Regions from separate parts of the Mesorhizobium sp. CNPSo 4688 genome, predicted to be linked through region 1. Evidence: predicted binding sites of a transcription regulator. Region 1 holds the regulator's gene; the other holds the start of a gene.
What was found. The regulator LexA, encoded in region 1, represses DNA repair genes until DNA is damaged. The targets are predictions, from matches to a motif close to TGTTCNNNNTGTGTTCNG.
Positions count from the first base shown of each region.

Region 2: a site for LexA is predicted at 2,412-2,429, ahead of parE (DNA topoisomerase IV subunit B). Genes of this name have one in related genera too.

Region 1 is NZ_JBWLUY010000001.1:194,457-199,289, reverse strand. Features, by position in the region: gene AC04SH_RS01070 (ComEC/Rec2 family competence protein) at 1-2,237, shown strand, start outside; gene lexA (transcriptional repressor LexA) at 2,231-2,983, opposite strand; gene AC04SH_RS01060 (molybdopterin molybdotransferase MoeA) at 3,101-4,306, opposite strand; gene moaC (cyclic pyranopterin monophosphate synthase MoaC) at 4,306-4,788, opposite strand; gene trpC (indole-3-glycerol phosphate synthase TrpC) at 4,791-4,833, opposite strand, start outside.
Region 2 is NZ_JBWLUY010000012.1:157,620-162,452, reverse strand. Features, by position in the region: gene AC04SH_RS23590 (type II and III secretion system protein family protein) at 1-1,256, opposite strand, end outside; gene cpaB (Flp pilus assembly protein CpaB) at 1,335-2,240, opposite strand; gene parE (DNA topoisomerase IV subunit B) at 2,500-4,554, shown strand; gene AC04SH_RS23575 (FUSC family protein) at 4,599-4,833, shown strand, end outside.

The DNA of each region.
Region 1 (4,833 bases):
CATGGCCAGCAATCCGCCGCAGCGTTGCCATGGCCGCCGTCACCGAACTCGACCGTGGCGTTGCCTTTCTGCTGGTGCCGGTTTTCCTGGCGGCCGGCGTCATCATTTATTTCTCGCTGGCCAGCGAGCCAGGCTTTGCCCAGCCAATCGCGATTGTGCTGCTCACGGCCTGTTGCGCAGCCGTCGCGCGGTCCTGGCCGAAGACGCATCTGCTCTGCATGGCTGCCATGCTGTGCGCGCTTGGCGTCGTCGCCGCCAAGGTCGAGACCTGGCACGCCGGAACGCAAATGCTTGGCTCCGAGATCCAGACACGACTGACCGGACGCGTCGTCAGTCTCGAGCAGATGGAGAACGGCCGCGTAAGGCTGACGCTCGACGTGATTTCGACCGCTCGCCCCAGGCTGCGCTACGCGCCGGAGCGGGTCAGGCTCTCGGCGCGCGCCGTTCCCGCCGATATGACCGCCGGCTCCCTGATCACCGGCTATGCCAGGCTGTTGCCGCCGACCGGTCCGGTGCGGCCGGAGAGCTACGATTTCTCCTTCGACAGCTATTTCACCGGCATCGGCGGCAGCGGCTTCTTTCTCGGTAATCCGAAAACCATTGCTTCGCAGGGCCCGCCGCCGCTGACCGCACGGCTCTCTTCGGCAATCGAGAATGCGCGCGAAAACATTGCCGACCATATCAGGGGCAAGATCGGCGGCGCCGAAGGCGAGATTGCCGCGGCGCTCATTGTCGGTGTGCGCGCCGGCATTCCGGACGAGGTCAACGAGGCGATGCGGCGCACCGGCATCTACCACATCATCTCCATTTCCGGCCTGCACATGGCGCTGGTCGCCGGCACCATCATGGCATTGCTGCGTGGCGCCTTTGCGCTATTTCCGGATTTCTCCTCGCGCCAGCCGGTCAAGAAATATGCCGCCGCCGCGGCGCTTGTTTCCATCGCCGCCTATCTCGTCATTTCAGGCATCGTGGTTGCCGCCGAGCGCAGCTTCATCATGCTGGCGGTCATGCTTGTCGCGGTGCTGTTTGATCGCGCAGCGCTGACCATGCGCAATCTGGCGATCTCGGCCATCGCCGTCATCCTGATGTCGCCGCACGAGGTCGTCGGCCCGAGCTTCCAGATGTCGTTTGCGGCTACTGCCGCCCTTGTCGGCGCCTATGCCGGCTGGGCTGACTACCGCGCCGACAAGGTGAGAACGCCGCCCGCAAGGCGCTCGTTCGTCGGCTTCCTGTCGCGAAAATTCGTGCTGGCCATGGGCGGTCTCGCCATGACATCGATCATCGCAGGCAGCGCCACTTTGCTGTTTGCCATCTGGCATTTTCAGCGCGTGTCGCCACTCAGCCTGCTCGCCAATCTGGCGGTGATGCCGATCGTCTCGCTGGTCGTCATGCCGTTTGCGGTGCTCAGCGCGCTGGCCATGCCGTTCGGCGCCGATGGGCCGTTCCTCTATGTCATGGGCAAGGGGCTGACGGCGATGATCGCCATCTCCGCCTGGATTTCTCAGCGTTCGCCGGTCGATGCCGTCGGGCTGATCTCAATCCGCTCGGTGCTGCTGGTAGCGGTCGCCCTCGTCATCGCCACCATGGCCACCACCTGGCTGAGGCTGGCGGCCGTGCCTTTCGCGCTGGCCGGCCTGTTGACTGTGCCGCAGGTGCGCACGCCCGATGTGCTTATCTCGGAGGATGCGCATCTGGTGGCATTGCCAATCGGCGGCGGCGAACTCGCGCTCAACCGGGAACGCTCGAACGAATTCACCACCGATAATTGGAAACGGGCATTGAGAGCCGAAACCATTATCCCGCCTGAGATTTTCGAGGCAACGGACACGCGGTTCGATCTAGAGCCACTCGACTTGCCGCCAGGCTCGCCCTTCTATTGCACAGGCAATCTCTGCATTGCCCGGCACCCCGCCGGAGCCATCATCGCGCTGGCAAAAGACCGCAACACAGCGCGGCCAGCCTGCGCTTTCGCGAGCCTGATCGTCATCGACGACGCCACCGCCTACAATCCGTGCCGCGACCCGCTGGTGCTGGTCGTGACCAAGAAGCAACTTGCCCGCGATGGTAGTGCCGCCGTCTTCTTCGACCCACAATCGGCCGCGACAGCGCCAACCATCCGCTTCGCCGTCGACAAGCCCTATCGTCCCTGGCACGAGCAACGCCGCTTCTCACGCGAAGCGCGTGGAATGCCGCCTTATAAGCAGCCCGAGAAGTACAAACCTAAACCGGCTCAGTAGCGCCTGATCAGCCCAACCAGCTTGCCCTGCACCTTGACCCTGTCCGGCCCGAAGATGCGGGTTTCGTAGGCCGGGTTGGCGGCTTCCAGCGCGATCGAGGCGCCCTTGCGGCGGAAGCGCTTCAGCGTCGCTTCCTCTTCATCGACCAGCGCCACCACGATCTCGCCGGGGCTCGCCGTATCGGCATTGCGGATGATCACCGTGTCGCCGTCGAAAATGCCGGCCTCGATCATCGAGTCACCCTTGACCTCGAGCGCGTAGTGTTCGCCGCCCATAATCATGTCCGGCGGCACCGAGATCGAATGGGTCTGGTGCTGGATGGCGTCGATCGGCACACCGGCGGCGATGCGGCCCATCACCGGGATCGACACCGCGGAAACCGCGTCGTCATTGCCGGCCGACATCGAACGAGAAGAGGAGGCCGGCTTGATCTGGCGGCCGAGACCGCCTTGCCCCTGACCGCCTTGACCGAGACTGCCCTGGATGACGCTCGGCGAAAACTTCTTCGCCGCGTTGAGGCCGGGCGCGATCGAGTCGGGCAGCCGCAGCACTTCCAGTGCTCGAGCCCGGTTCGGCAGCCGGCGAATGAAGCCGCGCTCCTCCAGCGCCGTGATCAGGCGATGGATACCGGACTTCGAGGCAAGGTCGAGCGCCTCCTTCATCTCGTCGAAAGACGGCGGGATTCCGCTCTCCTTCAGGCGTTCATGGATGAACATCAGGAGTTCATGTTGTTTGCGCGTCAGCATCGCGGCCCCCACGGGTTCTGAAACCAGAATCGGAAAAAACAAACCCAGAACAAACACTATCTGTTCCAGTTGTGTTCCGCAACCTTTTAAAGTTTAATGAATGTGTTGACGTTTTGTTCAGCGTAACATCAGCACGCTGCAGGCCGCACCCGCGGCTGAGGCCGGAGCGAAGGGCTCGCGCACGATCAAGCCGTTGGCGTCGGCCAGCATTCTCAGCATCGAGGAATCCTGGATGCCGAATGGCGTTGCCACCAGTGCGCCGGCTTCATCCCGGACCACGGCGCGCACATAGTCTTGCCTGAGATCGTTGGCCGGCATCGCGGCGCCAAGTTGCGCCGGGCGAATGTCCTGCCGATGGACGCGGCCGCCGAGCTGCGCCAACAGCGGCTTCAGGAACAGCTGCGAACAGACCAGGCTCGCCACCGGATTGCCGGGCAGGCCGATGCACCTGATATCGCCGAGACGCCCGAACATCAGCGGCTTGCCCGGGCGCATGGCGAGCTTCCAGAAATCGAGCTTCATGCCTTCGCCGGTCAACACGTCGTGCACGAGGTCGTGGTCGCCGACCGAGGCGCCGCCGAGCGTCACGATAACGTCGGCCTTTGCCGCGACAGCCTTGCGCACCAGCGCCGCTATGTCGGCCTTGCGATCTGCCGCGATGCCGAGATCAAGCGCTTTGGCGCCGACAGACTGCGCGGCGGCCACAACACCGTAAGCGTTGGAGGAGATAATCTGATCCGGACCGGGGTCACGCCCCGGCGGCAGCAATTCGTCGCCGGTGGCGATGATCGCGACCAGAGGCCGGCGCACGACGTTGAGCCTCGGATGATTGGCCGACGCCGCAAGCGACAATGCGGCCGGATCGAGCACGCGACCTTTTTGCAGGAGCAGGTCGCCTTGCGAGAAATCCAGTCCACGGCGGCGGATGTTACGGTCTTTCGCGGTCGGCTCGGTGACCTCGATATGGCCATTGCCAAGGTCGCGGACATTCTCCTGGATGACGATCGTGTCGGCACCTTCGGGCACCGGCGCGCCGGTGAAAATGCGGACAGCCTCCGCCCTGCCGACAGAGCCGTCAAAGCCGCGTCCGGCCGGGGCCATGCCGATCACCGAAAGCCGCGCCGGGGCGGATGCCACATCCTGCGCCCGCGCGGCATAGCCGTCCATGGCGGACGCGTTGAAAGGCGGCTGGGTGCGTAGCGCCACGACAGGCTCCGCCAGCACCCGGTCGGCCGCATCCGCCAGCGCGACGCTCTCGGCCGGCAGCGCCGCAGCGCCGTCCAGCAGGCGCTCCAGCGCCTCGGCGACCGGGACAAGCGCCATCAGGCGCCCGCCTTGTAGTCGCCGGACTTACCGCCGGTCTTTTCCACAAGCCTTATGCCGGAAATCACCATGGCGCGATCGGCCGCCTTAGCCATGTCGTAAATAGTCAGGCATGCCACCGAGGCTGCGGTCAGCGCTTCCATTTCGACCCCGGTCTTGCCGGTGACGCGGGCGAGCGCGGTGACCCTGAGGCCGGGCAGCGCCGCGTCCGGCTCGATGTCGACCGACACCTTGGTCAACAGCAGCGGATGGCAGAGCGGGATCAGCTCATGCGTCTTCTTGGCTGCCATGATGCCGGCGATGCGCGCTGTGCCCAGCACATCGCCCTTCTTGGCGTCGCCGTCGAGGATCATTTTCAGGGTTTCCGGCTGCATCGAGACAAAACCCTCGGCAATCGCCGTGCGCGTCGTCTCCGCCTTGTCGCCGACATCGACCATGTTGGCCTCGCCCTTGGCGCCGAGATGGGTGAGGGCGGCTGGCATCCTCAGACGGCCTCTGCCGGCGTCTTGCCCGTCAGAAGCAGGCGC
Region 2 (4,833 bases), on a different contig from region 1:
GCCGGCTGCGTGCCGTCGGTCGGCTCGAGCAACTTCTTCGACGGATCGACCGGCTTGACCAGATAGGGGGTGACGATGATCACCAGATCGGTCTCGCGCCGCTGATAGGATTTCGAGGAGAACAGCGGGCCGAGCACCGGCAGCTTGCCGAGGCCGGGAAGACGCGACGTGGTGATGTCGTTCTGCGATTGCAGCAGACCGGCAATCATGAAGCTCTGGCCGTTCTTCAGGTCGACCGACGTCCTGGCGCGACGCACGATGAAGCCCGGCACCGAAATCTCACCGATATTGTAGGAGGCCGACGCATCGATCGAAGACACTTCCGGCGCGATGTCGAGGCTGACCAGCCCGTCCTTCAGCACGGTCGGCGTGAAATCCAGGCTGACGCCGTATTTCTTGTAGCTGACGGAGATCTTGCCATTGTCCTCGGAGACCGGGATCGGGAACTCGCCGCCGGCGAGGAAGCTTGCCGTCTGGCCCGAACGGGCGATCAGGTTCGGCTCGGCCAGCCGCCTGGCAAGGCCGCGCTCCTCCAGCGCCTTGATTGCAACGTCGATCGACAGGCCGTTCGACAGCAGCCGGCCGATGATCTCGCCATTGCCCGCCGCCGGCAACGAGCCCGGCTCGATGGTGACGTCTCGCCCGCCAAGGCCGTAGGCGAAATTGGCGCTGTATTTGGCGCCGAGATCCTGTCCGGCCTGGCGGTTGATCTCGACGAAGCGGACGTTGAGCTGAACCTGCTGCGAAGACGAGATGTTGACCGAATTGATCACTTCCTCATTACCGGAGAAGCGGCTGGCTATCTTGCTCGCCTTCTCGGCGGCGACCGCGTCATCCGCCTCGCCCGACAGCACGACGCGGCCATTGGCCGAGCCGACCTTGATCTTGGCGTCCGGCACGCTGGCACGAATGGTGCTGGCCAGCTGGTCGGTGTCCAGCGTCACCTCAATGTCGACGGTGCCGACCAGTTGCTTGTTCTCGTCGAACAGCGCGATGCCGGTGGTGCCGAGATTGTTGCCCAGCACATAGAAGGATTTGTCGGTCAGCGGATTGACGTTGGCGATCTCCGGATCGCCGATGACGATCTGGTAGAAGGCGGCATTGGTCATGATCGTCTTCGGCTTGCCCTTGGCCACCTTGATCGACGCATTCTTGGTCGACGACACGTAGACGATGTCATTGTCGGCCCTGGCCGGCGCGCTGAGGCCGAGCATTGCGGCCGCGGCGAGGCAAGCCGCCATCGCAAACGCCCGCATTGGGCGCAGCCCTTTCGTCATCCGATATGCATGAAATCCCGACATCTGTCCCGTCCCTCGCCCGGTCCCCACCGGCAGTTATGGCTGGTCCCGCGCAGGAACCTGGTATTCTTCGACCTGCGTGCCGCGCGTCACGATGATCGTCTTGAATTTCGGCTTCTCAGACTCCTTGGTCGCGGCAGTGAACAGCGCGCCGGCAGCGGCCTGGACGCCGGAGGCGACCGACCCGCCGAAGGATGAGATGGTGGTGACGCCGTCCTTTGCGGCACCGCCGTCGGCGGAGGAGCGGAGCGACAGCGACAAGGTGCCGACGGTGCGGGCAAGCGCCACTTTCTGCGCGCCGTCCGTTGTTACCTCGATGGTCACGGAATTGGCGATCTGCGGCGTGGTCTGGCGCTCGTCGGCGCCCTGGCCGACGGTCAGCACCCTGGCGTCGGAGACGACGATTTCGGAGGTAACGGTCGAACCGGCCGCGCCTTGCGCATTCTTGGCCACTTCCTGGATTTCGCCGGCATCGCGTGTCAGCACCACGTCGACGCGGTCGCCCGGCATCACGAAGCCGCCGACCCCGGCGATCTCGTCGGTGCGGATGGTCACCGCCCGCATGCCGGGCGTCATCATGTTGGACAGCGTCGCGCGGCCGTTCGGCCCCGACAGCTTGCTGAGCAGCACCGGCTCGTTGATCTCGATCGGCGACAGCACAACACGGCTGCCTTCGGCAAGTAATGCATTGATGGTGGTGAAGGCGCCCTGCGGCACCGACTCTTCCGACCACGGGATTTCGGTGAGCTGTGCGCGGTCGAGTTCCATGCCGTAACGCAGCGGTGCGTTGGCCACCACAATTGTCTTGAACTCAACTTTTGGGGTCACGGGCGCCGGGATCGCCGCCGTTCTTTCCTCGGCATCGGTCCTGGCCTGGCTCTTGACCCAGAAATCCGCGGCAAAGATCGAGATCGCGCCGAAGACGGCGGCGATGCCGATCATGGTTATGGCCTTGCCCCTCACAACTAACCCCTGACACCTGATGGTCTTTTGTTTATTGAGGCCCACACTAGGCCGCTTGGTTAAAGATTCAGGAATCCCGGCCGGCCCGCGCGGACCTATTTCCGCCGGCTTGGTTATCGAAAGGTTTTAGGATAAGAAGGGGTTAAATCCCCGAACGTAACAGGAACTTCCGTCGCTTGGCGCTGAAAAGCGTGGCAGTATCGACGGGTGATTCGCGGCACCGGATTCTATGGCAGGCATGGACGACAACAACGATCTTTTCGGCAATCTGGAAAAGCAGCCCCAACCGACCCGGACAACGGCGCGCCCAGCTGATCCGCTGGTGCAGGCCGCGAAACGCCCTGTTGCGACCAAGGATGGCAGCGAAGGCTACAGCGCTGCCGACATCGAGGTGCTGGAAGGGCTGGAGCCGGTGCGGCGCCGTCCCGGCATGTATATTGGCGGCACCGATGACAAGGCGATGCACCATCTGTTCGCCGAGGTCATCGACAATTCGATGGACGAGGCGGTCGCCGGCCATGCCACCTTCATCGACGTCGAGCTTTCGGCCGACGGGTTTTTGACCGTTACCGACAATGGCCGCGGCATCCCGGTCGATCCGCATCCGAAATTCAAGAAGCCGGCGCTCGAAGTCATCATGACGACGCTGCATTCGGGCGGCAAATTCGACTCCAAGGTTTATGAGACCTCGGGCGGCCTGCACGGCGTTGGCGTCTCCGTCGTCAATGCGCTGTCGGACCATCTCGAGGTCGAAGTCGCACGGGGCCGCCAGCTCTACCGCCAAAGATTCTCACGAGGCGTTCCGGTGAGCGGGCTGGAGCAGCTCGGCGAGGTGCACAACCGACGCGGCACCAAGATTCGTTTCCATCCCGACGAGCAGATTTTCGGCAAGGGCGCAGCCTTCGAGCCGGCGCGGCTCTATCGCATGACGCGCTCGAAAGCCTACCTGTTTGGCGGTGTAGAGATCCGCTGGAGCTGCGATCCGTCGCTGATCAAGGAAAAGGACCAGACGCCAGCCAAGGCGGAGTTCCATTTCCCCGGCGGCCTGAAGGACTACCTCAAAGCATCGCTCGGCGACGACTTCCAGGTGACGCGAGAAATCTTCGCCGGCAAGAGCGAGAAGCAGGGCGGCCACGGTTCGCTCGAATGGGCGGTGACCTGGTTCGGTGGCGACGGCTTCATCAATTCCTACTGCAACACCATCCCGACCGGCGAAGGCGGCACGCATGAGGCCGGCTTCCGCAACGTGCTGACGCGGGGCTTGCGCGCCTATGCCGACCTCGTCGGCAACAAGCGCGCCTCGATCGTCACCTCCGAAGATGTTATGATCTCGGCGGCAGGCATGCTGTCGGTGTTCATCCGCGAGCCGGAATTCGTCGGCCAGACCAAGGACCGGCTGGCAACAATCGAGGCCATTCGCATCGTCGAGACCGCCATCCGCGATCCCTTCGACCACTGGCTGGCCGACAACCCGCAGGAAGCCTCCAAGCTCTTGGAATGGGTGATCGCGCGCGCCGACGAGCGGGTGCGCCGGCGTCAGGAAAAGGAAGTGTCGCGCAAGAGCGCGGTGCGCAAGCTCAGGCTGCCCGGCAAGCTCGCCGACTGCACGCAGAATGCCGCCGCGGGTGCAGAACTCTTCATCGTCGAAGGCGACTCGGCCGGTGGCTCGGCCAAGCAGGCGCGCGACCGCGCCAGCCAGGCCGTCCTGCCGCTGCGCGGCAAAATCCTCAACGTCGCCAGCGCCGGCAACGACAAGCTGGCCGCCAATCAGCAGATTTCGGACCTGATCCAGGCGCTCGGCTGCGGCACGCGCTCAAAATACCGCGACGAGGATCTGCGCTACGACCGCGTGATCATCATGACCGACGCCGACGTCGACGGCGCCCACATCGCCTCGCTGCTGATCACCTTCTTCTATCAGGAAATGCCGAACCTGGTGAATGGCGGCCATCTCTATCTGGCGGTGCCGCCGCTCTATTCGATCCGGCAAGGCGGCAAGGTCGCCTACGCCCGCGACGATGCGCACAAGGACGAACTCTTGCGAACCGAGTTCACCGGCCGCGCCAAGGTCGAGATCGGCCGCTTCAAGGGCCTGGGCGAAATGATGGCCGCGCAGCTCAAGGAAACCACCATGGACCCGAGGAAGCGCACGCTGCTCAGGGTCGATGTCATCGATGCCGTGGCGGCGACCAAGGATGCGATCGACGCGCTGATGGGAACCAAGCCTGAGGCCCGCTTCCGCTTCATCCAGGAACGCGCCGAATTCGCTGCGACGGAAGTGCTGGATATCTGAGCGTCAGCCGGTCTAGCCTGCGCTTCCGATACGGAGACCAGCCTGTGATCTGGGCGCGGCTGAAGAGCTATTTCGAAGCCAGTTTGGCGGGGCTGACTCAGCCGACACGCTCGGACTGGATTTTCGCGCTGCGCACCGTTTCGGCCGGCCTGATCGCGCTTCTCGTTGCCTACGCGCTAAAACTCGACCACCCGCAATGGGCGATGATGACAGTCTTCATCGTCGCCCAGCCGGTCGCCGGCATGGTGCTGGCGAAAGGCTTTTACCGGCTGCTCGGCA